Regions from separate parts of the Streptomyces sp. NPDC036813 genome, predicted to be linked through region 1. Evidence: riboswitches for the same ligand, from Rfam matches in the RefSeq annotation. Region 1 holds a riboswitch; each other region holds the start of a gene.
The links. Region 1 has a riboswitch for cyclic di-AMP ahead of ACZ67Q_RS17785 (M23 family metallopeptidase). Riboswitches for the same ligand answer to the same signal wherever they lie in the genome.
Positions count from the first base shown of each region.

Region 2: another riboswitch for cyclic di-AMP. It lies ahead of ACZ67Q_RS27355 (C40 family peptidase); the one in region 1 lies ahead of ACZ67Q_RS17785 (M23 family metallopeptidase).
Region 3: another riboswitch for cyclic di-AMP. It lies ahead of ACZ67Q_RS25890 (transglycosylase family protein); the one in region 1 lies ahead of ACZ67Q_RS17785 (M23 family metallopeptidase).

Region 1 is NZ_JBVJPV010000007.1:349,150-360,256, forward strand. It holds gene ACZ67Q_RS17745 (hypothetical protein) at 56-592, shown strand; gene ACZ67Q_RS17750 (DEAD/DEAH box helicase) at 872-3,034, shown strand; tRNA gene ACZ67Q_RS17755 (tRNA-Lys) at 3,247-3,319, shown strand; gene ACZ67Q_RS17760 (dihydrofolate reductase family protein) at 3,399-4,529, opposite strand; gene ACZ67Q_RS17765 (MarR family winged helix-turn-helix transcriptional regulator) at 4,599-5,102, shown strand; gene ACZ67Q_RS17770 (GTP cyclohydrolase II) at 5,227-5,871, shown strand; tRNA gene ACZ67Q_RS17775 (tRNA-Met) at 5,987-6,060, shown strand; gene ACZ67Q_RS17780 (PP2C family protein-serine/threonine phosphatase) at 6,579-7,700, shown strand; cyclic di-AMP (ydaO/yuaA leader) riboswitch at 7,942-8,097, shown strand; gene ACZ67Q_RS17785 (M23 family metallopeptidase) at 8,109-9,140, shown strand; gene ACZ67Q_RS17790 (aldo/keto reductase) at 9,285-10,229, shown strand; gene ACZ67Q_RS17795 (PrsW family intramembrane metalloprotease) at 10,264-11,107, opposite strand, start outside.
Region 2 is NZ_JBVJPV010000014.1:113,882-122,293, forward strand. It holds gene bioD (dethiobiotin synthase) at 1-587, opposite strand, end outside; gene ACZ67Q_RS27325 (adenosylmethionine--8-amino-7-oxononanoate transaminase) at 589-1,869, opposite strand; gene bioB (biotin synthase BioB) at 1,862-3,118, opposite strand; gene ACZ67Q_RS27335 (8-amino-7-oxononanoate synthase) at 3,265-4,392, shown strand; gene ACZ67Q_RS27340 (DUF397 domain-containing protein) at 4,435-4,665, opposite strand; gene ACZ67Q_RS27345 (helix-turn-helix domain-containing protein) at 4,675-5,532, opposite strand; gene ACZ67Q_RS27350 (ATP-binding protein) at 5,745-6,218, shown strand; gene ACZ67Q_RS27355 (C40 family peptidase) at 6,527-7,000, opposite strand; cyclic di-AMP (ydaO/yuaA leader) riboswitch at 7,004-7,137, opposite strand; gene ACZ67Q_RS27360 (hypothetical protein) at 7,514-7,819, opposite strand; gene ACZ67Q_RS27365 (ATP-dependent Clp protease proteolytic subunit) at 7,828-8,412, opposite strand, start outside.
Region 3 is NZ_JBVJPV010000013.1:87,843-98,949, forward strand. It holds gene ACZ67Q_RS25870 (Ppx/GppA phosphatase family protein) at 1-74, opposite strand, end outside; gene ACZ67Q_RS25875 (DUF501 domain-containing protein) at 71-619, opposite strand; gene ACZ67Q_RS25880 (FtsB family cell division protein) at 642-1,118, opposite strand; gene eno (phosphopyruvate hydratase) at 1,256-2,551, opposite strand; gene ACZ67Q_RS25890 (transglycosylase family protein) at 2,832-3,545, opposite strand; cyclic di-AMP (ydaO/yuaA leader) riboswitch at 3,549-3,717, opposite strand; gene ACZ67Q_RS25895 (transglycosylase family protein) at 3,901-4,974, opposite strand; gene ACZ67Q_RS25900 (cytochrome P450 family protein) at 5,102-6,403, opposite strand; gene ACZ67Q_RS25905 (nucleoside triphosphate pyrophosphohydrolase) at 6,400-7,455, opposite strand; gene ACZ67Q_RS25910 (SurA N-terminal domain-containing protein) at 7,556-8,200, opposite strand; gene ACZ67Q_RS25915 (glycoside hydrolase domain-containing protein) at 8,396-9,226, opposite strand; gene ACZ67Q_RS25920 (protein kinase domain-containing protein) at 9,310-10,821, opposite strand; gene ACZ67Q_RS25925 (hypothetical protein) at 10,839-11,107, opposite strand, start outside.

The DNA.
Region 1 (11,107 bases):
GCGGGCGGCGGGAGTTGGGCACGTCGACTCTCCCTCATCCCGGAGGTGGCTGCCCGTGCGCCCCTTGTACGTACCCGTCCGCCTGGCCGCCACGCTCATCGCCGTGGCCGCGGCCGCCGGCTGCATGAGCGTCGGGGACGAGGACGGAAGTCAGGCCAGGCCGTCGCACTCGGCGGGGGCGCGCGGCGGTGAGGGGCCCGACGGGGGCGCCGCGGTGTCCGGGGGCGGCGCGGGCGGTGCCGGGGCCGGTCGTGACGCACACGGGCACGGGCACGGTGACGCCAAGGACGGCCGCGGTGCCTCCGACGGCAGCGCCACGGCGTCGGCCGCACCCACGGGCACAGCGACGCCGGCGGTGAGCGGCCGGCCCTCGGCCGCGCCGCAGCCCCCGCGCCCGCCCGAGCCGTCGCCCACCGAGGCGCAGCCGACCGCCACACACACCACGCCCGACCCGGAGCCCACCCCGGAGCCGTCCCAGCCGCCCGCCACCTCCGAGCCGCCGTCCCCGCAGCCCTCCTCGTCCGCGCACGAGGAGACCGGGCCGCAGCTGATGCAGCGCGAGCCGGCGCCTCAGGCCGGGGCGCCGGTGTGAGCCGCGGCCACCGGTGCGAGCCCGGCTCCCGGTCACCGGTGCGGGCCCGGTTTCCGGAGCCCTGGTGTGACCAGCGGCTCATCCACGCGGTTTGCCTTGGGGGGCCCGAGGTGCGTATGGTGGTAGATCGTTTGATCCCATTTGCCCGGCGCCAACGCAGAAGCGCGCCGTGTGGCGCGTACTCTCCCTTGCCGTGGCGGACCGCATCGAGGCGGTCGTGTGCGATTCACGGAGTTGACGGGCGCGTGCCGACGAGACTCCGGAAGGTTTCGCATTCGCATGTCCATCGCCAGTACTGATCACGCCGTCGTGTCCGAGGACAACGTCTCCCAGGACACCCCTCAGGACACCACCCCCGAGATCACCTTCGCCGACCTCGGTCTGCCCGAGGGCGTCGTGCGCAAGCTCGCGCAGAACGGCGTGACCACCCCCTTCCCGATCCAGGCCGCGACCATCCCGGACGCGCTGGAGGGCAAGGACATCCTCGGCCGGGGCCGCACCGGCTCCGGCAAGACCCTCTCCTTCGGTCTGCCGACCCTGGCCCGCCTCGCCGGCGGCCGCACCGAGAAGCACAAGCCGCGCGCCGTCATCCTCACCCCGACCCGTGAGCTCGCGATGCAGGTCGCGGACGCCCTCCAGCCGTACGGCGACGTCCTCGGCCTGAAGATGAAGGTCGTCTGCGGCGGTACGTCGATGGGCAACCAGATCTACGCCCTGGAGCGCGGCGTCGACGTCCTCGTCGCCACCCCGGGCCGCCTGCGCGACATCATCAACCGCGGCGCCTGCTCCCTGGAGAACGTCGAGGTCGCCGTCCTCGACGAGGCCGACCAGATGTCCGACCTGGGCTTCCTGCCCGAGGTCACCGAGCTGCTCGACCAGATCCCGGCCGGCGGCCAGCGGATGCTGTTCTCGGCCACGATGGAGAACGAGATCTCCACGCTGGTCAAGCGCTACCTGAGCGACCCGGTCACGCACGAGGTCGACAGCGCCCAGGGCAACGTCACGACCATGTCGCACCACATCCTGATCGTGAAGCCCAAGGACAAGGCGCCGGTCACCGCCGCGATCGCCTCCCGCAAGGGCCGCACCATCATCTTCGTGCGCACCCAGCTCGGCGCCGACCGCATCGCCGAGCAGCTGCGGGACGCCGGCGTGAAGGCCGACGCGCTGCACGGCGGCATGACGCAGGGCGCCCGCACCCGGACGCTGGCCGACTTCAAGGACGGTTACGTCAACTGCCTGGTCGCCACCGACGTCGCCGCCCGCGGCATCCACGTCGACGGCATCGACCTGGTGCTGAACGTCGACCCGGCCGGCGACCACAAGGACTACCTGCACCGTGCGGGCCGTACCGCGCGTGCGGGCCGTACCGGCACGGTCGTCTCGCTGTCCCTGCCGCACCAGCGCCGCCAGATCTTCCGCCTGATGGAGGACGCCGGCGTGGACGCCGCGCGCCACATCATCCAGAGCGCCGGCGCCTTCGAGCCGGAGGTCGCCGAGATCACCGGCGCCCGTTCCATGACCGAGGTCCAGGCCGAGTCCGCGGGCAACGCCGCGAGCCAGGCCGAGCGCGAGGTCGCCCAGCTCACCAAGGAGCTCGAGCGCGCCCAGCGGCGTGCGACCGAGCTGCGTGAGGAGGCCGACCGGCTGGTCGCCCGGGTGGCGCGCGAGCGGGGCGAGGACCCGGCCGCGGCCGTCGAGGCCGCCGCGGCGCAGGTCGTGGCCGAGGTGTCCGTGCCGGAGCAGCCGGGCGCCGAGGACGTGGACCGCGCCGAGCGCGCCGAGCGTCCGGCGGCGGCGCCGTACGAGCGCCGCGAGCGCCGTGACGGCGACCGCGGTGGCTTCCGCCGGGACGACCGCCGCGACGACCGCCGTCCGCAGGACCGCGACGACCGTCGTTCCTTCGACCGCCGGGACCGTGAGCGCGGTTTCGACCGCCGGGACGGCGAGCGCGGTGACCGTGGCGGCTTCCGCCGTGACGACGAGCGCGGTGGCTTCCGTCGTGACGACGAGCGTGGCGGCTTCCGCCGTGACGAGCGTCGTCCGTTCGACCGCGACCGCGGTGGCCGTACCTTCGAGCGCCGTGACGGCGAGCGGAACGAGCGCGGTGACCGTGGCGGCTTCCGCCGTGACGACGAGCGTGGCGGTTTCCGTCGTGACGACGAGCGTGGCGGCTTCCGCCGTGACGAGCGTCGTCCGTTCGACCGCGACCGTGGCGGCCGTACCTTCGAGCGCCGTGACGACCGTGGTGGCTTCCGCCGCGACGAGCGTGGCGGCCACCGTGGCAACGACCGCCCGTTCAACCGCGACCGCCGCGACGACCGCCCGGGCTTCCGCACCGGCGGCCACGAGCGCCCCAACGGCCGTCGTGACGACCACCGTGGCGGCTCCGCCGGCTTCGGCCGCCGCGACGACAAGCCGCGCTGGAAGCGCAACGGCTGACGGTGCCGCAGCACCGCTGACGCTGTCGCAGCCTTGAGGTGAGGGCCCGTACGACTTCGGTCGTGCGGGCCTTTCCGTATCCCGCCGACCGTCGCGAACCGGTCTACAGCCGACACTTCCGGCCGCTGCCGACGGTCCGACGCGGCCGCGTCGGCGATACCCGATCGGCGACGCGGGCTCGTCCCGCTATGCTCGGGGAGGCAACATCGCCAGGGCCCTTAGCTCAATTGGCAGAGCAGTGGACTTTTAATCCATTGGTTGTGGGTTCGAGTCCCACAGGGCCTACGCACGCGGCGGAGGGTTTCGCCCCTCTCACCCGCCTTCGACGCCCGGACCGGTTTCTGCCGGCCCGGGCGTTGTCGTGTCAGGGCAGCAGATGGCGGTTCGGTTCTCGGGCCGCCGTTTCGAACTCCTCGAGCAGCACCACGTCCACGCCCGCGGCGGTCAGCGTGCCGGTGCCGTCGGCGGACGGGACGAAGGTGTCCGGCTCGCGCCAGGCCGTCACCACGCGGCGTACGCGTGCGCGGAGGATCAGCTGGGCGCAGGGAAGGGGGCGGGAGGCGCGGCGGGTGCAGGGCTCCAGGCTGGTGTACACCGTGGCGGTGGGCAGGCGGGGGTCGTCCGCCGGGATCTTGGCGAGGGCCGCCTCCTCGGCGTGGACCGTCGGGTCGCCGGCCTCGCGCGAGTGACCACGGGCCAGTTCCGTGCCGTCGGCCGCGACGATCACCGCGCCGACGCTGAACGCCGTGTCCGACGGCGGGCAGCGGTCCGCCAGCTCGCACGCCAGGCGCAGCCAGTGTCGGTCGGCGGGGGCGGTGGCGGTGCCCGTGCCGGGGGCGGTGGGCGCGTAGCGCATGAGGACGACGTCCTCGATCTGCCGCGTCTGCAGCAGGCGCAGGCGGCCCTTCTGGTAGGCGCCCGGCCCGAAGAGGCGGGGGGCGTCGGGGTCGCCGACGAGGAGCGGGGACAGGACCAGCTGGAGTTCGTCCGCCAGCTGCTGCTGGAGCAGCTGGGTGTGGATCGTGCCGCCGCCCTCGACCATCAGGCGTCGCACGCCCCGGGCGCCGTGCAGATGGCCGAGGAGGGAGGGCCAGTCCAGGTCGGGGCCGAGAGGGACGATGTACGCGCGGATGCCGGCCCGCCTCGCCCGTTCGGCGCCGAGCCGCGTCGTGTAGAGGATCTTCTCGCCGCCCGTGTGCCAGAAGTTGGCCGACGGGTCCAGGTCGCCGGAGGCGGAGACGGTGACCTTCAGGGGGTACTCCGGGAGGCCGGCCGCCACGCGGGCCGCCCGCCGCTCGGGCGAGTTGACCAGCAGCCGCGGGTTGTCGGCGCGCAGGGTGCCGGCGCCGATGAGGATCGCGTCGACGGACGCGCGGACCTCGTCGACGCGGTCGAAGTCGGCCGGGCCGGACAGCAGCAGCCGGTCGGGGCCGGTGTCGTCCAGGTAGCCGTCGAGGGAGACGGCCGCGGACAGCAGGACGTACGGGTGGGGCATCGCGCTCCCCGTCGGGTGAGGTGGCGGACACGGCTTGGTTCAACTTTTAAACAAACCTACACTGGCGGCATGACGACCCGCTGGCTCTCCCCCGACGAGCAGCGTGCCTGGCGCGCCTACCTCGCGGCCACGCACCTCCTGGAGGACGCGCTGGACCGGCAGCTCCAGCAGGACGCCGGCATGCCGCATCTGTACTACTCCATCCTGGCCACCCTGTCCGAGTCGCCCGAGCGGCGGCTGCGGATGACCGACCTCGCCGAGGCCCTGAAGATCACCCGCAGCCGGCTGACGTACGCGGTGACCCGGCTGGAGAAGGACGGGCTCGTGGCGCGCGAGAGCTGTCCGTCGGACAAGCGGGGGAGCATCGCCGTCCTGACCGGTGAGGGGCTGGCCCATGTCGAGCGCGCGGCCCCCGGCCATGTGGAGACGGTCCGGACCGCGCTGTTCGACCATCTCGGCCCGGAGCAGGTCGGACAGCTGGAGGAGATCTGCGCGGGGATCGCGCGGGCGCTCGAGGGGGCGGAGGCGGAGGACGTGCCCTGGCGTCGACGGTCCGGGCCGTCGTGTGGGTGAGTCACGTCATACCCGGCGGGTCCACGACCGGGTGTATTGCTTCAAGTTTCAAGCAGGAGTAAGGTCCCGGGTCTGAGCTTCTGCTTCAAATCTGAAGCAGCTGGACGGAACCCGGAGCACCCGCATGGCCGACATCCCCGTTGTCCCCGCCGCCACCCCGCGCGCCCGCGTCCGGGTCCCGCTGCACTTCGCCGACGGCTACCGCGCCGACGCCGAACTGGTCACCTTCCACGGCCTCACGGACGGCCAGGAGCACGTGGCCGTCGTGCTCGGCGAGCCGGGCCCGGTCCCGCTCGTCCGGCTGCACTCCGAGTGCCTGACCGGCGACGTCTTCGGCTCCGCCCGCTGCGACTGCGGCCCCCAGCTGCGCGAGGCCGTCGAACGCATCGCCGACCGCGGCGGCGTCCTGCTCTACATGCGTCAGGAAGGGCGCGGCATCGGCCTCTACAACAAGCTCGACGCCTACGCCCTCCAGGACCAGGGCCTGGACACCTACGCCGCCAACGCCGCTCTCGGGCTGCCCGAGGACGCCCGCGACTACACCGCCGCCGCGCAGATGCTCACCGCCCTCGGGATCGGGTCGCTGGATCTGCTGTCCAACAACCCGGACAAGGCCGGCCAGCTGCGCACCCTGGGGCTCGACGTCCGCGACCGGGTGCCGACCGGTGTCTTCTCCACCCCGCACAACGTGCGCTACCTGCGCGCCAAGGTCCTGCAGACCCAGCACACGCTGCCGCTGGCCGAGCTGGCGGAACGGAGTGTGGGCTGACCCTCGCAGGGGACCGGGGGGCCTGCGCGGGCTGACCCGCAGAGGGCCCGGGGGGCCGGCGAAGAAACGTGGTCGTCGGCGGCCCCGCGGATGACGTACACTGGAGTCACAACGACGCGGGGTGGAGCAGCTCGGTAGCTCGCTGGGCTCATAACCCAGAGGTCGCAGGTTCAAATCCTGTCCCCGCTACTGAAGGCCGAGGGCCGGAAGCCGAAAGGTTTCCGGCCCTCGGCTTTTTCCGTCGCGACCGGCTTGGCTGCCTCTTTTTGCCACTCGGCGCCGCCGCCGTTCGGCCCTCGGCCGCTGGGGCCGCCGCCGCTCGGCTTTCCGTCGCTGGGCCTGCCGCTACTCGGCTCTCCGTCGCTGGGCCCGTCGCCTTCGGCCCGCTGCGGCCCGGTGTCATCCGGTCGGCCCTCACCGCTCGCCGCTCGCGCCCGCACCGGCAACCCTGGACGGGCGGGACGACGGCGGACAGGGACGGTGGGAGACGAGCGGTGCGGCCTGGAGACGCGACGGACGACGGGCCGTACCCCCGGATCGGCAGGCGCGTTCCCGAGGCCGGGACGGGCCCGTTCGCCGACGGGTGGGTTCCCGGTGGCGGGACCGGTTCCGTGGCCCGCGGATGCGCCCCGGATCCCCGCGGCGACGACCCCGCCCCGGCTCTCGGTCTCGGCTCCCGGGCCGCCGTTCGGCTGGCCGATGACCTCGTGCCCGAGTCCGAGCCCGGGGACGGCGGGGAGCCGCGGCCCGAGGAGGGCCGCAGGATCTTCGTCGCGCGCGCCTTCGTACGGATCCTGCCCGCGCTGCTCATCGCCGCCGGGGCGGTCTACGACTACTGCACCCCGTCCGACTTCACCGCGGTCCCCTTCTTCACCGCCGCGCCCCTGGTCGCCGCCCCGCTCTACAGCCGCCGCGGCACCGTGCTCACCGGGCTCGCCGCCGTCGCCGTCGTGCTCGGGCTGCATCTGACGATCGGTATCGTCTGGCACACGGACGCCGTCACCGAGCTGGTGACCGTCGCCACGGTCGCCGTCCTGGCCGTCCTGATCAACGCCCTCGCGCGCCGCAGCAGCGAGCAGCTCGCCTCCGCGCGCGAGGTCGCCGAGGCCGCCCAGCGCGCCGTACTGCCCGAACCCGCCGAAGAGATCGGCGGATTCCAGATCGCCGCCTGCTACGAGGCCGCGCGCGCCGACGCCTTCATCGGCGGCGATCTGTACGCCGTGCAGGACAGCCCGTACGGCGTCCGCCTGATCGTCGGAGACGTGCGCGGCAAGGGCATGGGCGCGGTGGCGGCCGTGGCCGTGGTCATCGGTGCGTTCCGGGAGGCCGCCGAGCAGGAGGCGACCCTGGAGGCGGTCGCCCAGCGGCTGGAGCGGGCGCTGGCCCGCGAGGGCGCCCGGCGCGACGGGCTGGACGCGTTCGAGGGGTTCACCACGGCCGTCCTCGCCGAACTCCCGCACGGCGACGGCGTCGTCCGCCTGCTCAACCGCGGTCATCCGCCGCCGGTGCTGCTGCACGCCGACGGCGCCCTGCGCGCACTCCTGCCCGCCGAGCCCGCGCTGCCGCTCGGCATGGGCGAGCTGGGCCTGTGGCCGGACCGCGCCGAGGAGGTCGTCTTCCCCGGCGGCGCCACGCTCCTGCTGTACACCGACGGCCTCTCCGAGAGCCGCGACCGCCATGGCCGCTTCTACGACGTCGAGGCGCGGCTCGCCGGACGTGTCGTCACCGCGCCCGGCGCCCTGCTCGCCGCGGTGGCGAAGGACGTGCGCCGGCACTCGGGGGGCGGCATGGCGGACGACATGGCGCTGCTCGCCGTCCGCCGGCCGTGAAGGTCACGATGGGTGAGCGGGCGACAGCCCTCTGCATAACAATTGACACACCATCACCAAAACCAGGTTTTGGACGTGACGCCTGAGGGGCAATCAAGTCGCCCCTTTTGCGCCGGTCGTGGCATGAAAGTCCAGGCCAAGAATGTTAATGATCAAGACGAACGGCTTGGAATCAAGCCTCCGGGTCTATTAACGTTCGATAACGCAGCGCGGTCGTCCCAGCCGTCACAAGAGACGGCTCCGTGCTCACGCGCCGAATCCCGTAGGGAACCGGGGAACCACCACCTTGGGGTGAATCTCGCGTCAGCCGCCGTCGATGACGGCCGGTATACGCGCGTAGGAGACCTTCCTGCTCCGAACCCGTCAGCTAACCCGGTAGGCGAGACGGAAGGAAAGGAGTACGCCCGCGTGGCGTCCAACCGGCCTGCCCCGACAGCCCCGTTCGTGCCGAGCCAGCAGGGCCCCGAGACCCTCGTCTACGGCGGCCACCGCACCGACGAGGGCCCTTGGGAGGAGTGGAACCCCACTGAGGAGTCCGTCCGTCCCGTCCGCGGCCGGCACCGCGTCGCCAAGCAGCGCGGCGGACTCGCCCGCAGCTCCACCGTCCTCGGCGTCGGCGTCATCGCCGCCGTCGGCGCGGGCGGCATGGCCAGCGCGCAGACCGGCAAGCCGCCGGTCTCCATCTCCATGCCCGACCTGCCCTCGGTCGGCTCACTGATCTCCGACCACGAGGACGGCAAGCCGCAGGGCTCCGCCACCCCGCTGAGTGACATCGTCAGCTCCGCCGACACCGCGCAGGGCACCTCCGACGCCGGTGAGGCGCTGCGCAACCGGATCATGGCCCAGGCCGAGTCGCAGCAGGTCCAGGTCGACGTCAAGGCGCAGGCCGCCGCCCAGGCCGCCGTGGCCAAGCAGGCCGCCGAGGCCGCCGCGCAGGCGGAGAAGGAGGCCGCGGCCAAGGCCGCCGCCGCGAAGGAGAAGGCGGAGGCGGAGGCGAAGCAGAAGGCCGAGGCCGAGCGCCTGGCCGAACTGGCCAAGCAGTACGCGCTGCCGACCTCCTCGTACACCCTCACCTCCCGCTTCGGGCAGGCCGGCTCCATGTGGTCCTCCGGCTACCACACCGGCCTGGACTTCGCCGCCCCCACCGGCACGCTGATCAAGGCCGTCCACACCGGCACCATCACCGAGGCAGGCTGGGCCGGGTCCTACGGCTACCGCACGATCCTGACCCTCGACGACGGCACCGAGCTGTGGTTCTGCCACCAGTCGTCGATCAGCGTCAGCGTCGGGCAGAAGGTCGCAACCGGTGACGTCATCGGTCGCGTCGGCGCCACCGGCAACGTCACGGGCCCGCACCTGCATCTGGAGGTTCACCCCGACGGGCAGGCCTCCGGTATCGACCCGATGGCGTGGCTGCAGGACAAGGGCCTCACCCCCTGACACCACGCCCGGCTCCGGATCCCCGGCGGTCCTGACGGCAACCCCCCCGACGTCAGGGCTGCCGGTTCGTGTGTGCCGAGGTGTTTGCACACTGTTGGTTTGCGTGCGGAATGGGTCGAGCAGGCCGTGGTGTTGCAACAGAGCATGACTGCTCTTCGCAAGCTCGGCACGTCCGACCTCGAGGTCTTCCCGCTCGCCCTCGGCGGCAACGTCTTCGGCTGGACCGCCGACGAGACGACCTCCTTCGCCGTCCTCGACGCCTACACCGCCGCCGGCGGCAACTTCGTCGACACCGCCGACTCCTACTCCGCCTGGGTGGCGGGCAACCAGGGCGGGGAGTCCGAGACGATCATCGGCCGGTGGGTGAAGGCCCGCGGCAACCGCGACGACGTCGTCATCGCCACCAAGGTCAGCCAGCACCCCGAGTACCAGGGCCTGTCCGCCGCGACCATCAAGGCCGCCGCCGACGCCTCCCTGCGCCGCCTGGGCACCGACCACATCGACCTTTACTACACCCACTTCGACAAGCCCGAGGTGCCGGTCGAGGAGATCATCGGCGCCCTGGACGAGCTCGTGAAGGCCGGCAAGGTCCGCCACATCGCCGCCTCCAACATCTCCGCCGAGCGCCTGCGGGCGTCCCTGGAGTTCTCCGACCGCGAGGGTCTCGCGCGGTACGTGGCGCTGCAGCCGCACTACAACCTGGTCTCCCGCGACACCTACGAGGGCGACCTCCAGGACCTCGCCGCCGACGCCGGTCTCGCCGCCGTCCCGTACTACGCGCTGGCCTCCGGCTTCCTCACCGGCAAGTACCGGCCCGGGGCGAGCGTGGACAGCCCGCGGGCAGGCGGCGCGGCGCAGCACCTGCAGTCCGAACGCGGCCGCGCGGTCCTGACCGCCCTGGACGAGATCGCTCAGGCCCATGACGCCCCCGTCGCGACGGTCGCCCTCGCCTGGCTCGCCGCGCAGCCGACGGTCACCGCCCCCATCGCCTCGGCGCGCACCACGGACCAGCTTCCGGCGCTGCTGGGCGTGGCGGACCTGACCCTGACGGAGGCGGAACGGGAGCGGCTGACGCAGGCGTCGGCCTGACCGGCGCCCTGCCGCCTCCGCGGCGAGCGGCTTTCTACGAGCGGTAGGGGTTGTACGCCGGGTACACCGGATGGGCGCCGTACCCGGCGTACCCCGAGTGCCCGGCATACCCCGCGTACCCGGCGTACGGCGGGTGCGGCCGCGCCGCCCCGGGGGCCGGCCACGGGTGCGCGGGCCACGGCAGCATCACCGGCACCGGGGGCGCGGCCGCCCGGGCCGCGTACTCCAGCGCCGGCCGGGCCTGCTCCCGCAGCCGCCACATGTCGTTCAGCAGCTCCCTTTCCCGTACGACGAAGTCGGCGCCGGCGCGGCCGCGGCGGCCCCGGTGTCGCAGGAACGCCAGGGACGTCGCGTACACCTCGTAGCGCGCGACCTCCTTGGCCGCCGGCTTGCCCAGGTGATGCGCGGCGTACTCGCGGGCCATGCGGCGCGCCCGCATCGAACCGAGCGCGAACGGCTCGGCGGGCGCGAGCCAGCCCGCGGCGACGTAGGCGGGCAGCTCCTCGCGGATCGTGCGCAGCCCGCGCTGCCGGGTCCAGACGACCAGCCAGGTCAGCAGCCCGAACGCGGGCATCATGAAGCCGCCGTACACGGCGAAGAAGCCGAACGGTCCGAAGGACGCCGAGCCGTTCCACAGGGCGTGCATGCACATGGCCAGCAGCAGCCCGCCCAGCGCAAGGAGGACACGGCGCAGGCGCCGGCCCTCCCCCGACAGCGCGGCGATGCCGAAGCCGATGCCGGTCATGGTGGTGAACAGCGGGTGCGCGAACGGCGACATGATCACGCGGACGAAGAAGGTCGCCGCGGTGACGGAGGCGATGCCCCGGCCACCGGTGATCTGGTCGGTGCCGAAGGCGGTGCCGAGGTAGAGGATGTTC
Region 2 (8,412 bases), on a different contig from region 1:
AGGAGGGGGGCGCCGGCCACGACCGGCATGTCCTCCAGGTTGCAGCGCATGGCCAGGTCGGGCGTGCGCGGCCAGCTGCCGATCACCACGCCGAGCAGCTCCACGTCCCGTCGCCGCAGTTCCCGCGCGCTCAGCTCCGAGATGTTCAGCGTGCCGAGCGCCGGCGAGGCCACGAGCAGCACCGGCGCGCGCAGCAGCGCCGCCGCGTCCACGAGCGTGCCACCCGCCGCGTCGAACCGCACCAGCAGCCCGCCCGCGCCCTCCACCAGCACCAGATCGTGCTCGGTGGCCAGCTTGGCGGCCGCCTCGGCGATCTCCTGCGGATGCAGCGGCGCCCGTCCGGACCGTCGCGCGGCGGTGGCCGGCGCCAGCGGCTCGGGGTAGCGGGCGAGTTCGGCCACCGTGACGCCGCCCGAGAGCCGCGCCACCTCGTCGGCGTCCCCGCGCTCGTCGGGGCCCACCCCGGTCTGCGCGGGCTTCAGCACGGCCACCGAGCGGCCGGCCGCGAGGGCCGCGGTCGCCACCGCGGCGGTCGCGACCGTCTTGCCGACATCCGTGTTCGTGCCCGAGATCACCAGTACCGGCATGTCATCCCTCCTCGGCCGCCGCGTACACCGCACGGCAGATCCGTGCCACGTCCGCGTCCGACGTGACGTACGGCGGCATCGTGTAGATCAGGTCGCGGAACGGCCGCAGCCACACGCCCTCCCGCACCGCGGCGCGGGTCGCGGCGGCCATGTCCACCGGGTGGTCCAGCTGGACGACGCCGATCGCGCCGAGGACCCGCACGTCCCGTACGCCGGGCAGGTCCAGGGCCGGCGCGAGACCCTCGCGCAGTCCCGACTCGATCCGCTTGACCTCGGCGAGCCAGTCCTGCCCGAGCAGCAGCTCGATCGAGGCGCAGGCGACGGACGCGGCGAGCGGGTTGCCCATGAAGGTCGGCCCGTGCGCCAGCACCGGCACCTCGCCCCGCGAGATGCCGTCCGCCACGCGCGCGGTGCACAGCGTCGCCGCCATCGTCAGATAGCCGCCGGTGAGCGCCTTGCCGACGCACATCACGTCCGGGGACACCGCCGCGTGGTCGGCGGCGAACAGCGCGCCCGTACGGCCGAACCCGGTCGCGATCTCGTCGAACACCAGCAGCACGTCGTGCGCGTCGCACGCCTCGCGCAGCACCCGCAGATAGGCGGGGGAGTGGAAGCGCATGCCGCCCGCGCCCTGCACCACCGGCTCGACGATGACGGCGGCGAGTTCATGGGCGTGGCGCTCCACCGTCGCGCGCAGGTGCTCGGCGTACGCCTCGTCGTGGTCGGCGGGCGGCGCGTCGGCGAAGACCTGGTGCGGGAGCACCCCGGACCACAGCTCGTGCATGCCGCCCTCGGGGTCGCACACCGACATCGGCGTCCAGGTGTCGCCGTGGTAGCCGCCGCGCCACGTCATCAGCCGCTGCTTCTCGGGGCGCCCGAGCGAACGCCAGTACTGCAGGCACATCTTGGCCGCGACCTCGACGGACACCGAACCGGAGTCGGCGAGGAAGACGTGCTCCAGGCCGTCGGGCGACATGTCGACAAGGAGCTTCGCCAGCCGCACGGCGGGCTCGTGCGTGAGCCCGCCGAACATCACATGGCTCATCCGGCCCAGCTGTTCGGTCGCGGCCTCGTTGAGCACCGGGTGGTTGTAGCCGTGGATGGCAGACCACCACGACGACATGCCGTCGACCAGTTCACCCGAGCCGTCCGCGAGCTTCAGCCGGACCCCGCTCGCCGCCTCGACGACGAGCGGTTCGGTCTGCCCGGGCATCGGGCCGTACGGATGCCACACATGCCGCCGGTCCAGTTCCAGCAGCTCGGGCACGCTCAGGTCAGGCATTGGGCGCGAGGTCCGTTCCCGCGCCGCGCCGGCGCACGGCGACCAGGTCGGTACGGGGCTCGCTCGCCGCCGGCGCGGGGGCGGCCGTACCGCAGATCCCGGCGCCTTCGTGCGATCCGCAGCCGCCGGCCGAGGCGTGCGACCCACAGCCCTCCGCGCCCTCGTGGCCACCGCAGCCGCCCGCCGCCGCGTCGGAACCGCAGCCACCTGCCGCTTCGTGCGACCCGCAGCCGCCGGCCGCGCCCGCCCGGTGCTCCGGCAGCGTCACCTCGCCGGCGCCCTCCACCTCGAACCCGGCGTCCGCGATCATCTCCAGGTCGGCCTTACCGGCCTGGCCCTCGCTGGTCAGGTAGTCGCCAAGGAAGATCGAGTTGGCCAGGTGCAGCGCCAGCGGCTGCATCGTGCGCAGATGGACCTCGCGGCCGCCCGCGATACGGACCTCCACGTCCGGGCAGACGAAGCGGACCATCGCCAGGATGCGCAGGCAGCGCTGCGGGGTGAGGTTCCACTCCTTGGCCAGCGGGGTGCCCTCGAAGGGGATCAGGAAGTTCACCGGAACGGAGTCCGGGTCCAGCTCGCGCAGCGAGAAGACCACGTCCACCAGGTCCTCGTCGCTCTCGCCCATGCCGGCGATCAGACCGGAGCAGGCCGACAGGCCCGCCGCGTGCGCCTTGGTCACCGTGTCGACCCGGTCGGCGTAGGTGTGCGTGGTCGTGATGTCCGCGTACGTGCCCTCGGACGTGTTGAGGTTGTGGTTGTAGGCGTCCGCGCCCGCCTCGCGCAGCCGCTCGGCCTGGCCGTCGGAGAGCAGACCGAGGCAGGCGCACACCTCGACGCCCTCGTTCTGCTCCTTGATCGTCTTGATGGTCTCGGAGACCCGGTCCACGTCCCGGTCCGTCGGGCCGCGCCCGCTGGCCACCAGGCACACCCGCTTGGCGCCGCCGGCCAGACCCGCGGCGGCGGCCTGGGAGGCCTCGTCGGGCTTGAGCCAGGTGTACTTCAGGATGTCGGCCTTGGACCCCAGGCGCTGCGAACAGTACGAGCAGTCCTCCGGGCACAGGCCGGACTTGAGGTTGACCAGGTAGTTGAGTTTCACCCGTCGGCCGAACCAGTGCCGGCGTACCTTGCCGGCCGCGGCCACCACATCGAGCAGTTCGTCGTCGGTCGTGGCGAGGACGGCCAGGGCTTCCTCGCGGGTCGGCAGCTCGCGCCGCAGTCCCTTGTCCACCAGCGTGTTCAGCAGGTCCATGGGAGCTGATCCTGTCTTACGGGGGTAGGCCAGGCCAAGGAGAGTTCGCACAAACAAGGCCGTTCGAGGTGTGGGTATTGCCACATCCTGAGCTGCGGTGTGTCCCGCTAGTGTCTGTGCACTGCCTACAAAATCCCGGAGGACCCATGGCGTTCGGCTGGATCGACGAGCAGGCGGACGCGCGCCGCCGTGCGGGACTCGTGCGCACCCTGCGTCCCCGCCCCGCCGACACGCCGCTGCTGGACCTGGCGAGCAACGACTACCTGGGTCTGGCCCGCCATCCGGAGGTCACCGAGGGCGCGGCACGGGCCGCCCGGACATGGGGCGGCGGCGCGACGGGTTCCCGCCTGGTCACCGGTACGACCGAGCTGCACACCGAGCTGGAACGCGAGCTCGCGGACTTCTGCGGCTTCGAGGCCGCGCTCGTCTTCTCCTCCGGTTACGCCGCCAACCTCGCCGCGGTCACCGCACTCGCCCCGCACGGCTCGCTGATCGTCTCCGACGCGGGCAACCACGCATCCCTGATCGACGGCTGCCGGCTGGCCCGCGGCACCACGCAGGTCGTCGCGCACGCCGAACCGGACGCCGTGCGCAAGGCGCTCGGCACCCATGAGGGCACCTCGATCGCCGTCTCCGACACCGTGTTCTCGGTGGACGGCGACGCCGCCCCACTGGCCGAACTGGCCGTCGCCTGCCGGGAATTCGGCGCCGGCCTGGTGGTCGACGACGCCCACGGGCTGGGCGTCCTGGGTGACGGCGGGCGCGGCGCGCCGTACGCGGCGGGGCTCGCCGGCGGGGACGACGTGGTCGTGACCGTGACGCTGTCGAAGTCGCTCGGCAGCCAGGGCGGCGCCGTCCTGGGGCCCGCACGGGTGATCGACCACCTGGTCAACGCGGCCCGGACCTTCATCTTCGACACGGGGCTCGCCCCGGCCGCGGCGGGCTCCGCCCTCGCGGCCCTGCGGCTGCTGCGCCGCGAGCCGCAGCGGGCGGCACGGGCCCGCGCGGTGGCCGCAGAGCTGCACGCCCGGCTGACGGCCGCGGGTCATCAGGCGGTACGGCCGGACGCCGCCGTGGTCTCGGTGCGCGCTCCGTCCCCGGAGCAGGCCGTGCGCTGGGCGGCCGACTGCCGGACGGCCGGCCTGGCTGTGGGCTGTTTCCGACCTCCTTCCGTGCCCGACGGCATCTCACGGCTCAGGCTGACCGCCCGTGCGGACCTGACCGAAGATCAGATCGAACGCGCTGTACGGGTGATCGGCGAGACGCGGCCATGAGTCGGCGTCCACGGCCGTGCCCTCGCCCGGGGTGTGCCGTGCTCAGTCGCGGCGCACGGCGGCGGTGAACGCCGCCCAGCTCCCGGGGGAGAAGAGCAGCGCGGGCCCGTCCGGGGCCTTGGAGTCGCGTACGGCGAGCAGCCCGGCCCAGTGCCCGGAGGCCGGCCGGGCCGTCTCGACGCAGTTGTTCGCTCCGGTGCTGTAGCTGCTGCGCAGCCAGCGCACGCCGTGCAGATCGGTACTGAAAGGGATGGTGCGAGGCAGTGCGGTCATGGTGCCTCCTTACGCGCCGTCACCTAGTGAGGCGATGAAATCCAACGAGTCCTCGGGGGAAAGGGCGTGGATCCGAAGGGAGTTGAAGGCCTCCGCGTAGGCCCGGAGGTCTTCTTTCCGTTCGAGGTAGAGGCTACTCGTCATGTGGTCGAGAACAACCACGTCCAGATCAGAAGTGCTCGGAAATGAGAAAATAACGAAAGGCCCGGTGATGCCGACATGCGCCCCCGCGGAGAACGGCAACACCTGCAACCGCACCTGCGGCAGCCGTGCGGCCTGAAGCAGCCGCCGCAGCTGCTCCGCCATCACCTCGGGACCGCCCACCTCCCGGCGCAGCACCGCCTCGTCCAGCACGGCGCTCAGCTTCAGCGGACGCGGCGCGTGCAGCACGTCCTGGCGGGCCAGACGCACCTCCACCAGCGCGTCCAGCCGTTCCTCGTCCACCGCGCCGACGGCCGCCCGGGTCACCGCGCGGGCGTAGGCGGGCGTCTGCAGCAGCCCCGGCACGACCGAGGTCTCCAGCGTGCGCATCGCGCTGGCCTGCGACTCCAGACTGATGAAGTCGCGGTACGTGGGCGGCAGCACCCCGCGGTAGGCGTGCCACCAGTGCTCCCTGCCGCCGACCTGGGAGCCGGCCAACACCAGCAGCAGGTCCCGCAGTTCGTCGTCCTCGACGCCGTACGCGTTCAGCAGTAACCGCACATCGGACGGTTTCGCGCCACTCGAGCCGGTCTCGATCCGGCTGACTTTCGACTGGTGCCAGCCCACCAGCCGGGCGGCCTCCCCGCTGGTGAGTCCCGCCCGGGCGCGCAGCGCGCGCAGTTCGGCGCCCAGCTTCCGGCGGCGCACCGCGGGACCGTGCTGCATGCGCCCCTCCTTACTCCGTCCGAGCCGCCCGGATACGGTCTGCCGTGGCAGAGTTCACCGCTTCGAGCGACAGATATATGCATATCTTGGTGGATCGCCTCCGTGACCGGCGTGGTGATGGCAGTCTGGCGGCGAAGCACCAGTCCGGGACCGTACTCGAACCACCGGCTCCGTGCCGGACTGCGGTCCCGTGGGAAAGGGACGACGTCGCCATGGCAGACCACCTGGAAGCATCCGTCACTCTGCCGAGCGATCCGGCCTCGGTGTCCGCGGCCCGCGGCTTCGTGGCCGGCACCCTGGCGGAATGGGGTCTGCCGTCGGACGCGGAGCTGGCGGACAGCATCCGGTTGATCGTCTCCGAACTGGCCACCAACTCCGTGCAGCACACGTTCGGGCAATCCCCGACGTTCACGGTGGACGTCACCCTGGACCGCGACGAGCTGCTGCGCATCGGTGTCACGGACAGCCACCCCCGCTTTCCCAAGCGGCTGCCCGCGGCCGTCCAGCAGGACAACGGCCGGGGCATGGTCATCATCCGCTGGCTGGCCGCCGAGTGCGGCGGCAGACTCCGCGTCCGCCCCACCCGCGAGGGCGGCAAGACGGTCGCCATCGAACTGCCCTGGGCACTCCCGCCCGAGCCGGTCCCCTCGACGCAACAGACAGAACCAAAACCGCAGCCCTGCTGAACCGTTCGGTTCCGGGACGACTCCCGCGGGCTTGTCACACCGCGCCCACCGGACCGCCCCCGGCGGCACCGCCGCCGAACGCACGCCGTGAGCCTCGGCGACGGGGGCCCCAGGGCGTGACACCCGCTCACCCGTATGCCCGAGCCGTTGGCGCCGTTGGCGCCGTTGGCCCGCGGCCACCCCGGCCTTGTCCCGGCAGCCGCCGCTGGAGCCCGCTGACGGCCCTCCTCGGCCCGACAGCGGCCGCTGAGGGCCGTGCCGTCGGGCTCGTGGCCGCGTGAGGGCCGTGTGCCGAGGAGGGGCGTCGGTCAGCTCACCCGGCCGTACCAGACGCTCTTGGTCCAGATCTTCTGCAGGCGCACCACGTCGCCCGTCTTCGGGGCGTGCCAGATCTTGTTCTTCCCGGCGTAGATGCCGACGTGGTAGACGTTCGACCCCGAGTGGAAGAACACCAGGTCACCGGCCTTACGGCTGCGGGCCGGGATGTGGTGCGTCTTGTTGTACTGCTGGGCGGCCGTGCGCGGCAGCTTCTTGCCCGCCTTCTTGAACGAGTACAGCGTGAGTCCCGAGCAGTCGAACCGGCGCGGCCCGGTGGCGCCCCACTGGTACGGCGCGCCCTTCTTGGACGCGGCGATCTGCAGCGCCTTGGTCGCCGGCGTCGCGGCGGCGGCCTCCGAGGCGAGGCCCGGGACCACGATCGAGCCGCCCACCGCGGCGATGGTCAGGGCGGAAGCCGTACCGGCCCGGGCCATGAGCGACGGGACACGATTGAGCGCAGTCATGCGCAACCCTTCGTCAGCCGCCTGTGAAGGATGACCTGTCGGATTCGGGCTGGCGAAGTAGCCCGGCCGCTGACGCGGCTTCACCCCAAGGGCTGCTCGGCCCGGTCGTGGCATGACCGTTCCGGCGACCCGTCGTGCTTGGGTCCTCCACTCCTGCCGATCCACTCCTGTCGACCGGTCATCCGGACGGCGGCAGGACTCGGCGTCCGCCCGGATCGCCCCGCCGCTGCGGCGGGGGCTTGTCGTCAGTCAGGGATCTTGGCCCACAACTGTCCGAAAATCCCAACGGAAACGGGTATTTGTGGGGTTCCTCACCACTCACCCGTTCGGGTGGACAGCCCTGTGTTCGGTGGGGTGTTCACTGATCCGGCGAGCCCCGGACCAGCGGCGGAACACTTCATTCCGGCCTCTCGTCCCGCCGGTCACGCAACTCGGACCCCCGAAAAAAAGGCGTTCGGATAGGCCGATGGGGGGTACGCCGTTCGGTCCGTTTGAACCCGCTCGGCCCTCGGCTCAACTCCCCGCCGGTGGCGGCAGGGTGACCCGCGCCGTGCGGCGCTCGCCGTCGAGCACCCGCAACGCGCGTGCCAGGGTGCCGGCGTGCAGCTCGCTCTCGCCGCGCTGGTGCATCAGCGTCAGCGCGTCGCGCAGCGCCACCGCCTTGGTCACCAGCGCCTGCGCGGCCCGCAGCCCCCGGTAGGTGTCGCCGGGACAGGCCGGGTTGATCCGGCCGAGCAGGTCCACGACCTCCAGGTAACGGTCGATCAGCTCCCCCTCCGCCCGGGTGAGGGCGGGCAGCGGCGGAAGATCCGGCAGCATCGGACGGCTCACCTCCCGCCCGGCTGCGCGCGGACGGTGATGATCTCGTCCACCAGCCCGTACGCCAGCGCCCCGGCCGCGTCGAGGACGTGGTCGCGCTCGATGTCCGCGCCGACCTGCCGCCGGCTGCGCCCGGTGTGCCGGACGAGCATCTCCTCCAGGGTCGCCCGGATGCGCGTCAACTCCGCGGCCTGAAGGGCGAGGTCACTGGCCTGCCCCTCCACCGGCTCCGGCAACGCGGGCTGACGCATCACCATCCGGGCGCCCGGCAGCGCGAACCGGCGCCCCGGCGCGCCCGCGGCCAGCAACACCGCGGCGGACGAGCCCGCCTGGCCCATGCAGTACGTCTCCACCTCGCACGCGACGTACCGCATCGCGTCGTAGATCGCCGTCATCGCCTGGAACGAGCCGCCCGGCGAGTTGATGTAGAGCTGCACGGGCCGGTCCGGGTCCCGGTGCTCCAGCTGCATGAGCTGCGCGATGACATCGCACGCCGCGGCGTCGTCGATCGGTGTCCCGAGGAACACGATCCGCCCCTCCAGCAGCCTGGAGTACGGATCCGTCGTCCGGTGGCCGAAACTCGTGCGCTCGGT
Region 3 (11,107 bases), on a different contig from region 1:
CTCTTCGGGTCGCAGTCGGCGACCAGCAGGCGGATGGAGTTCGTACCGCAGTCGATGGCGGCGACACGGGTCACTTGGCGTCCTCCTCGGTCTCGGCGCCGTCCTGTGCCGACGTCACGCACGGACCCTTGCGCCACCACTCGGGCAGCATCGCGATGGCCTCGTCGCCCAGCGGGTTGACGCCCGGTCCGGCGGCCAGGGAGTGGGCGACCAGCACGTGCAGGCACTTCACGCGGTCCGGCATGCCGCCGGCGCTCGGGAAGCCGGTCAGCTCCTCGATCTCGTCCCGGCGCCGGATGTAGTCCTCGTGGGCGGCGCGGTAGGCGGCGGCCAGCTCCGGGTCGGTCTGCAGCCGCTCGGTCATCTCCTTCATCACGCCCTCGGCCTCCAGGGTGCCGATCGCGGAGGCGGCCCGGGGGCAGGTCAGGTAGTACAGCGTCGGGAAGGGCGTGCCGTCCGGCAGGCGCGGGGCGGTCTCCACGACATCGGGCTGCCCGCAGGGGCACCGGTGGGCGATCGCGCGCAGCCCGCGCGGCGGCCGGCCGAGCTGCTGCCTGAAGGCCTCGACGTCCGCGTCGGTGGGCTCGGTGCGCGGGGTGGACGGCGGGGGCGTTTCCACTACGAAGTTCTCTCTTGTCGAATTACTGGTCGGAGGCGTCGGCCTTGTCGACCCCGTCCCAGACGTTGGAGTACCAGGGGCGGTCCGTCGAGCCGGCGTCGGTGTGGGCCTGCGTGGCCGCGTCCGGGTCGACCACGACGTAACCGGTCTCCCCCGGCAGCACATAGTGCAGCCGCTTGCGGATCTGCTGCTCGGCGAAGGAGTCGTCCTGCCAGCGCGCCTTGAGGTCGCGCAGCTGCTCCACACGCTGCGCGGCCTGCTGCTTCTGGCGCTCCAGGTCGGCGATCTCGGCGCGCTGCGAGACGTACTGGCGCATGGGGTAGGCGAGCGCCACGATCAGCGTGCACACCACCAGCGCGAGCAGCGCCGCGCGGCCGGTGAGCCGGGAGCGGCGGGCCTGCCGTTTGGTCTGGGAACGGTAGACGCGGGCCGCGGTCTGCTCGCCGAGCAGCCGGATCCTGGTCGCGGTGGAGAAACGGTCCCGGTCCTTCACCGCCATGGCCATCCTCCCGTTTCACACGCGCGTACGTCCCCGGACACGGTACGGGACCGAGTACGGGGACGTACGTACGACTGGCTAAGCCTTACGCCAGGTTGGCCCAGCCTTCGGGGCCGGCCTCGGGCTCAGCCGTCTGTTCAGCCCTTGGAGACCGTGCCGCGGAAGCGGGGGAAGGCGCTGCGGCCGGCGTACACCGCGGCGTCGTCGAGGATCTCCTCGATGCGCAGCAGCTGGTTGTACTTGGCGACGCGCTCGGAGCGGGCCGGGGCGCCGGTCTTGATCTGGCCGCAGTTGGTGGCGACAGCGAGGTCGGCGATGGTGACGTCCTCGGTCTCGCCGGAGCGGTGGGACATCATGCACTTGTAGCCGTTGCGCTGGGCCAGCTCGACGGCGTCCAGGGTCTCGGTGAGCGAGCCGATCTGGTTGACCTTGACGAGCAGCGCGTTGGCGGCGCCCTCGTCGATGCCGCGCTGGAGACGCTCGGGGTTGGTGACGAACAGGTCGTCACCGACGAGCTGGACCTTGTCGCCGAGCTTGGCGGTGATGGTCTTCCAGCCGGCCCAGTCGTCCTCGAACAGCGGGTCCTCGATGGAGACCAGCGGGTAGGCCTCGACCAGCTCGGCGTAGTACTCGGTCATCTCCTCGGCCGAGCGGTTCTTGCCCTCGAAGACGTAGGAGCCGTCCTTGTAGAACTCGGACGCGGCCACGTCGAGGGCCAGGGCGATCTGCTCGCCGGGGGTGTAGCCGGCCTCCTTGATCGCCTCGAGGATGAGGTCGAGGGCCTCGCGGTTGGAGCCGAGGTTCGGGGCGAAGCCGCCCTCGTCGCCGAGGCCGGTGGACAGGCCCTTGGACTTCAGGACCTTCTTCAGGGTGTGGTAGACCTCGGCGCCCCAGCGCAGGGCCTCGGAGAAGGACTCCGCGCCGATCGGGGCGATCATGAACTCCTGGATGTCCACGTTGGAGTCGGCGTGCGAGCCGCCGTTCAGGATGTTCATCATCGGCACCGGCAGCAGGTGCGCGTTCGGACCGCCCAGGTAGCGGAACAGCGGCAGGTCGCTGGCCTCGGAGGCGGCGTGGGCGACGGCGAGCGAGACGCCGAGGATGGCGTTGGCGCCGAGGGAGCCCTTGTTGTCGGTGGCGTCCAGGTCGAACATGGCCTGGTCGATCAGGCGCTGCTCGGTGGCGTCGTAGCCGACCAGCTCCGGGCCGATCTGCTCGATGACGGCCAGCACGGCCTTCTCGACGCCCTTGCCCTGGTAACGGCTGGAGTCGCCGTCGCGGAGCTCGATGGCCTCGAAGGCGCCCGTCGAGGCGCCGGACGGAACGGCGGCACGCCCGGTGCTGCCGTCGTCGAGGCCGACCTCGACCTCGACCGTGGGGTTGCCTCGGGAGTCCAGGATTTCCCGGGCTACGACGACGTCGATGGACGGCACGAGCATCTCCTTCGTGGATGTGACGCTGAAAGTGCGGGGCTGGTGAGCCTTGCGACTAGAGCCTAACCGCCCCGGGGCCATCGGCCAGCCGACCGCCCGGCCCGTGGACAGACAGACCGTACCCATTGTTCACCGTCGGAACAAAGGGGGGTGGCGTTCCGGCTGAACGTCCGGAGAACGGACGGCAGAAAAAACCCCGTCCCGGTGCGTACGGGGGAACACGCACCGGGACGGGGAGCCCGTGGGGACGGGGAGCGGCCCTTGGCCGGCCCGCTGCCGCTTACTTCAGGTGCAGCTGCTGGCCCGGGTAGATGAGGTCGGCGTCCGCGACGATGTCCTTGTTCAGGTCGAACAGCTTCTTCCAGCCGCCGGCGACGTGGTGCTTCTCGGCGATGGAGCTGAGGGTGTCACCGGTGACGACCTTGTACTCGCCGTCGCCCTTCTTGACCTTCTTGCCGGTCGGGGTGGTGACGGTCTTGGTGCTCTGCTTCTTCGGCGTCTGCGCCGGGCGCTCGCTGGAGCGGGAGGCGCTCTGCTGCTCGCTGGAGCGCGTCGTGGTGGTGCCCTGGGAGGACGAGCCGCCGCTCTGGGAGGAGCTGGAGGAGCCGCCACCGTTGTTCGGGGTGTTCGACAGGCCCGTGCCGCAGACCGGCCAGGCGCCCTTGCCCTGGGAGGCGAGGACCTTCTCGGCGACGGCGATCTGCTGGGACTTGCTGGCCTGGTTGGCCTGCGGGGCGTAGGCGGTGCCGCCGTACGCGGCCCAGGTGGAGGCGGAGAACTGCAGGCCGCCGTAGTAACCGTTGCCGGTGTTGATGGACCAGTTGCCACCGGACTCGCACTGGGCGACCGCGTCCCACTCGGAGGTGGTGGCGGCGGAGGCGTTGCCGGCCGCCATCAGCGGGGCGGCGACGGCCGCGCCGGTGACACCGGCGAGCGCGATGACACGGGTGGTCTTGGAGGGACGACGGTGCTTGCCCTTGCCGGAAAACAGCATGGTGGATCCCCTCACCGACGCCTGCGAGGTGAGCTGTCGGGTTCGGGCCGGTTGAGTTGCCCGGCCACCCCTCCCCTGGGAGGCGTGGCTTCACCCCTAGCCGCTCCGGCTCAACTGCCGGGCACGGCGCTTACCTTGGGTCCCCCGCTCCTGCCTGCGGCGCGTTGAGCGACGACTGTTCCCGTGCGGCCGCTGGCAGGATTCGGCGTTGCGGCCGGCCGGGGCTCGCGATGGCGAGCGGTCATGACCGTAGACAGGCGATCGGCCGAATTTCAAAGACGATCACGGCTTCTGAGACTCATCCCACACTTTCACCAAAGCGGACATCAGTCTCAAAACGGGGCGTCAACTCCCGCTACTTTTCGCCCGTTTCGCCACCGACAAGCAGGGTCTGACCGGGGACGATGCGGCCCGGGTCGGCCCCGATCGCGTCCCGGTTCTCCGCGTACAGCGCGCGCCACCCGCCCTCGACGCCAAGGGAGTCGGCGATGGACGTCAGACTGTCCCCGTCGCGCACTGTGTAGCGCGAGGCATGCCGGCCCGAGGCGGGCGCCGCGCTCACTTCGGCGGCGTCCTCCGTGGCGCTGGCGCCGCGGTGGCGGCCGCCGCCGTCCACCGCACCGGTGTCGACGAGCCCCGAATCCCCGACGATCTGGCGCAGGTTGTCCGGATCGTCGGTGTTTGCGTCACCTGCGGACGCGCTGCCGGACGGCTGCGAGGTGCCGGGCCCGGACGTTCCGGGCGCGCCGGACTCGGCCGCGCCCCCCGTGGACGGGGTGGCGGACGACGACCCGTCAGAGGGCTGCGCGGGGGTGCCCGTGGAGGGCGTCCCGGACGGCGCACCGGAGGAGTCGGGCAAGCCGGGCGAGTCCACCGAACCGGATGATCCGGAGGTACCGGTGGATCCGGAGGTACCGGCCGAAGCGGATGAGTCGGACGGAGTGCTGGTCCCGGTCGGACCGGAGGAGCCCGAGCCGGTGGTGGAGCCGCCGGCCGCCGAGCCGCCGCCCGACGTGTCGCCCGCGACCCCCGTGTCGACGTCCGGTGCGGAGGTGTCGCCGGACAGGCCCGAGGTCAGCCCGCACAGCGTCCAGTGGCCGACACCCTGGTCGGCGAGGACCTTCTCGGCCACGGCTATCTGCTGCGAACGGCTCGCGAGGTCGGGCCGGGCCGCGTACTCCAGGCCGCCGTGCCCCTCCCAGTCCTCCTGCGACAGATGCAGGCCGCCGTAGAGCCCGATCCCGGGGTTGTCGCTCCAGCGGCCTCCGCTCTCGCACTCGGCCACCTTGTCCCACGTCGCGCCGTCGGCCGCGTGGGCGCTCGCCGCGCCGAGCAGAGGGATGGCGATGGCGGAGCCGGTCACTCCGGCCGTGACGAGGAGGGCCGGAGCCTGACGGGGGCGACGGTGTCGACCGTTCCCGGAGAGCATGCGGTGACCTTTCGCGAGACAGCACTGACCGGCGCGGCGCCTTGAGGCACCGGCGTCGCGCTGACGAGTGAACGTATCGGCAGACGATCGCCAGTCACAAGTTCATGCCGCGCAGATCACGTGAAGATCACATAGTTGAAGATGTGTCAGTTTTCTGTGCGGGCGCGGGCGTGAACGTCACGGGCAACTGCCGCAGACCCCGCATGATGAGTCCACCGCGCCAGCGCAAGTCGGCTGGTTCGGCGCCCAGTTGGAGGTCGGGCAGCCGGGTGAGCAGGGTGGCGAGGGCGGTCTGACCCTCCAGGCGGGCCAGCGGGGCGCCCAGGCAGTAGTGGATGCCGTGACCGTAGCCGAGGTGCTGGTTGTCACGGCGGGCGAGGTCCAGCAGGTCCGGCTCGGGGAAGCGCTCCGGATCGCGGTCGGCGGCGGCCAGGACGACGAGCACGGGATCGCCGGGGGCGATGTCCTGCCCGCCGACGGTCAGCGGCTCGGTGGCGAACCGCCAGGTCGCCAGCTCCACGGGGCCGTCGTAGCGCAGCAGCTCCTCCACGCCCGTCTCCAGCAGCGCGCGCTCGCCCCGGGCGAGGGAGTCCTGCAGCCGGTGCCGCTGTCCGGGGTGGGTCAGCAGGGCGTAGGTGCCGTTGCCGATGAGGTTGACGGTGGTCTCGAAACCGGCGAACAGCAGGATGAACGCCATCGCCGCCGCCTCGTTCTCCGTGAGGTGCTCGCCGTGGTCGGAGGCGCGGATCAGGCCGGAGATGAGGTCCTCGCCGGGTGCGGGTTCGGCGGGCAGGGCCTGCCGCTTGCGGTGGATCAGTTCGGCGAGGTAACCGCGCATCTTCTTCACCGACCGGGCGACCCCGCCCCTGGGCCCTCCGCCGTGCCGGATCATCATCCCGGCCCAGTCCCGGAAGTCGTCCTGGTCCTCACGGGGCACGCCGAGCAGGTCGCAGATGGCGTAGATGGGCAGCGGGAAGGCGAACTCGTGGATGAGGTCGGCGGAGCCGCGCTGCGCGAAGCCGTCGATGAGGTGGTCGGTCAGCTCCTGCACGCGCGGCGCGAACTCGGCGACCCGGCGAGGGGTGAACGCCTTGCTGACCAGCCGACGCAGCCGGGTGTGGTCCGGCGGGTCGATGTTCAGCAGGTGCGTCATCAGCTCCGCCTTGCGCTCCCCGGGGATGCCGGTCTTGCCCTTGGCGTGCGCCGGCTCGTCGTGGTGCGCCGGGTTCTTGCTCAGGCGCTGGTCGGCGAGGGCCTGCCGGGCGTCGGCGTACCGGGTGACCAGCCAGGCCTCCACCCCGCTGGGCAGCCGGGTGCGGTGCACGGGCGCGTGCTCGCGCAGCCAGGCGTACGCGGGGTAGGGGTCGGCGGCGAACTCCCAGGTGAAGAGTTCGGGGGCGGTCTCGTCGGGGCGGAGCTGCTCGGTCACTCCTCGACCGTATCCGGATCCGGGTGGGCCTCCGCGTCGCGGTGGGCGGCGGGCACCGCGGCCGACGCGCCGGGGGCGACGCCCTCCGCCTCGCGGATCGCGTCGCGGTAGGCGCGGGCCGCCGCGCGCAGCGACGTCTCCGGGTCGACGCCCTCCGTCTCGGCGCGCGCGGCGAGCGCAAGGAGCTGGTAGCCGATGCCGTCGCCCTGCGGCAGCCGGACGTCCAGGCCGGCCGTGCGGGTGCGGGCGGCGAGCTTGGCGGCCAGGGAGAGGGCGGGCTGGTGCAGCGGGATGCCCTCGGTGACGGAGGCGCGCCGCTTCTCCTGCGCCTTGGTGCGCAGCCAGTGCGCCTTGACCTCCTCGGGGGTGGTGGCGGTGGCGTCCCCGAAGACGTGCGGGTGGCGGTGGATGAGCTTGGCGACGATGCCGCCGGCCACGTCGTCGATGGAGAAGGGGGCCTCGGGGTCCTCCTCGGCGATGCGGGCGTGGAAGACCACCTGGAGCAGCACGTCGCCCAGCTCCTCGCGCAGCTCGTCGCGGTCGCCGTCCTCGATGGCCTCGACCAGCTCGTACGCCTCCTCCATGGCGTACTTCGCCAGGCCCTCGTGGGTCTGCCGGGAGGACCACGGGCAGGCGACGCGGATGCGGTCCATGACCTGGACGAGGTCGAGCAGGCGGGCGCCGGGCAGGTCGTAGGAGGCGGGCAGCAGCTCCAGCTCCGGCATCGTGACGCGGCCGGAGCCGGCGAGCCGGGCCAGGCCGTCGGTCAGCGCCGGCTCGCCCTCGCCGCCGGCCACCACCACGACGGTACGACCGCCGGCGCAGGCGTCCAGCAGCTCGTCGGCGCCGGGCGCGGCCTCCTCGACGACGACGCCCGCCTCCCGCAGGTACGGCAGCTGGGGGTGGGAGGCGTCGGCGCACAGCACCCGGTCGGCCTCCCGCAGCGCCTGCCAGGCGGGCCAGGACAGCAGACCCGGCGCAACGCGGTGGCTGGTGGTGAGCAGGACGATACGGCCGGGGGCGGCGGAGTCTTCGGGGCGCGGTGCGTTCACGCTTCGAACGTACCGCGCGCCGGGAGATGTCTCCGTCGGTTGTCCACAGGGTGGGGTCGCGGTGTGATGATCCGCCCGGAGAGGGTCGGGGAAGGGGCCGTTACGCAGGCTGCTGGGGCGCCGCCGCCGTCACGTCCTTGACCCACGGGGTCTTCGCGTCCACGCGGCCGACCTTCTGGGCGTCCCAGGTGCCGTAGCGCGGGTTGAGGTCGACGCCCAGTTCCCGCGACGCCGTCGACAGGGCCTTCCAGAACGCCGGCTGGTTGGTGTCGGTGCCCAGTTTCGCGGCGAGCTTCTGGGCCTCGACCTGAAGGCGCAGGTTGTCGTCGACGCGCTGCGGCGGGATGCCGTACTCGCGCAGCCAGGTCGTCTCCAGCGCCTTGGCCCCGCCGAGCTGCTGCTCCACGCCTGCGCGCAGCTGCTGCACGTCGTGTCGCGTGACGGCGACACCCTCGTCCTGCGCGGCGCGGTGCAGCACCTGGTCCAGGACCATGCTGTGCAGGGTCTGCCGGGTGAGGTTGCCGGATCCGGACACCACGCGCGCGTAGTTCGCCTGGTCGCCCGCCGCCGCGCGCTGCGCCGCCCGGACCTCGTTCACCCGGTCCTCGAGCTGCGAGACCGTGATCTTCCGGCCACCGACGACGGCCGCCGCACCCGGATGCGAGTCGCTTCCGCATGCGGTGAGCAAAGGGGCCGCGGCGATCGCGGCGGACAGCAGGAGCGCGGTGCGACGGCGGCGGTGCAAGGGAACCTCCCGAGGAGATTGCAATAACAGGTGCGGCGCGCAGCGCCTCCACCAGGGGTGGTGGTCGGGCGACGGGCGGGCGCACAAAGTCTTGCGGTGATCGATGGTAGGCAGTGGGGCTGCTGAGGCCAACCCATTCGACCAACGATTCACCGCCACTTCAGGCACCGCCGCGCGCTCCCCGGGCCAAGGCGGTCAGCCGACGATGGCCACCGGCGCGTCCCACGCGTCGCGGTCCACGGTGATCGTGTAGCCGCGCCGGGTCTCCTTGCTGTTCACCAGGTACTGGTGGCCGCGGCTGTGGTCGGTGAACTGCGACGCGCCCCACGGCCAGTCCGCGGTGGTGGTCTCCTTCTTGTCCCACAGCGCGTACCAGAGGTTGCCCGGCAGGTCCGTCTTGTTCGCGGCCGTGGCGATCGCCTTGGCGCTGGAGCTGGTGAAGCCGTAGAAACCGGCCCGGTAGGTCTTGGCCCGCAGCCCCTTCGTGAACGCGCGCACGTACGTCAGCACGGCGTCGTTGCACGACTTGTTCGTGATGTCGTACGGCTCCATGTCGAGGTAGATCGCGCTGCCGGCCTTCATGCCGAGCGCGGCGGCCTTGGCCACGGCGTCGCCCGCGTCGCTCGCGCCGAGGGAGGCGGCCGTGGCGGCGGTCAGCTTCTCGGGGTTGCGGCTGGTCTGGCAGGGCGGCTGGGCGCCGACGTAGAGGGGGATGAGCTTCCAGCCCTGGGCGTTCACCGACTTGACCCAGGACGCGGTGAGGTTGGGCTGGCTGCAGCCGCGGTTCTTGCCGCCGATGTAGACGGCGGCGCCGCCGTAGTAGCCGTCGGCGCGCCAGGCCTTCATCGCGCTGAGCGAGGGCGCGGTGCAGGTGTCGAAGGCCCGGCCGGTGTACGTCTTCTGCGCGGGCCAGGCGGTGGCCGCCATGGACTGCTGGGCGGCTATCCCGCCCCCGGCGACGACGGCGGCACCCGCCACCGCCCACGAGAGGTATCTGCGCTTCTTGGACTGACGATGGCTGGACACGGCTGAACCCACCCCTTCGATGTACGTGACCGCTCGGTGTCCCCGACACCCACGAGCGGCTCGTACGGTAACCCGTGCCGCGCCTAGCCCCGCACCTGCCCCAGCCATTGCAGGGTGCGGCGCACGTCCGCGGCCAGCGGATGCCCTGGGCCGTGGAGCCGCTCCACGTCGTGCAGCAGGCGCATCAGCGTGTCGTGCGCGGCGGGCCGGTCGCCGAGGGCGAGCAGCAGATGGCCGATGCGGCGGCGCAGCTCGTGGGCGAGCGCGGGGTCGCCGGAGACGTACTGGTTCTCGTAGTACGGCAGCAGCGCCCGGTACTCGGCGAGGGCGGCCCCCGGTTCGCCGAGCTGCTCCAGGCACTGGGCCGCGTCGTAGCGGAAGCGCAGGGACTGCGGGTCGGACGCCCCGGCCTCGGCGGCGCGTTCGTCGGCCAGGCGGCGCAGTTCGGGCAGTGCTCGCCGGTACTGGCCGTCGTCCATCAGCGTGGCGGCGTACTGCTTGCGCAGGGTCCGTACGACCGGCGAGTGCTCGCCGTGTTCCCCGGCCGCGACGGGCAGGATCGCGCCGAGGATGTCGACGGCCTGCGTGATGCGGCCCTGCCCGAGCAGGCGCTTGACCTCGTCGACGGCGGCGGCCACATCGGGCTTCCCGGCGACGGGAGGATCGGCGGCCGGGGACGGCCGCGGCGCGGGGGTACGGGCACGGTCCGGCCAGGGGGCGTGCGGACGCAGGAAGGGGCGCGTGGGGTCCAGCGGCGCCCCGCTCGGGATGCCGCGCCCGGGCAGCAGCGGCACCAGTTGCTCGTACACCTCCTGCGCGGACGCGGGCCGGTGCAACGGGTCCTTGGCGAGCAGCCGCAGCACCAGCGTCTCCAGTGCCTCGGGGACCTCGGGGCGGAACCGGCGCACCGGCACCGGCGGTTCGTACAGGTGCCGGTGCAGCACGCCGAGCGCGGTGGAACCGGCGAACGGGACGTTCCCGCTGAGCAGTTCGTGCAGCAGCACGCCGAGCGCGTACAGGTCGGTGTACGGCCCGACCGCGCCGCCCATCGCCTGCTCGGGGGCCATGTAGGCGGGCGAGCCGATGGGTGAGCCGGTGTGGGTCAGGCGCGTGGTGTCGCTGTCCATCACGGAGGCCACGCCCAGGTCGAGCACGGTGACCGTGCCGTCCTGCTTGACCATCACGTTGCGCGGCTTGAGGTCGCGGTGGACGATCGGCACCGCGTGCACGGCGCTCAGCACGGCGCACAGCTGCGCGGCCACGGCGACGGCCCACGGCCACGGGTACGGGTCGTGCTCGGCGAGGTGGTCGGAGAGGTCGGCGCCGTCGACGTACTGCATGACGAGGAACAGCTCCTCGCCCTCGCTGCCCGCGTCGTGCACGGTCACCAGGCCCGGATGGTCGACCTGCGCGGTCACCCGGCACTCGCGCAGGAACCGGCGGCGCAGCTCGTCGGCCTCCTGACCGGCGACCTTGTCGGGGCGCAGCAGCTTCACGGCCACGCGCCGGTCGAGCCTGCGGTCGTAGGCCGTCCACACCTGGCCCATGCCGCCCTGGCCGAGGAGAGCGGCCAGTTCGTAACGGCCGGCGATCATCCGCCCCGTCGTCACGGTCACCTTCCGCCCTCGCCGTGGCCGTCACCGCGCCGCAGGTAGTCGCTGAGCTCGTCGAGTTCGGCGCGCACCTGGTCGATCCGGGCGGGCGCGGGGCGCTGCGGGGGCGGCGGGGTGGGAGTGGCGAGGGGCGCCGCGGGCGTCTGCGGGAGCGGCGGGGTCGGGGTGGCGAGGGGCGCCGCGGGCGTCTGCGGGAGCGTCACCGCGTACGGCGACGGGGGCTGCGGGTAGCCGTAGTTCACGGCGGGCGCCGGGGGCACGGGATGGC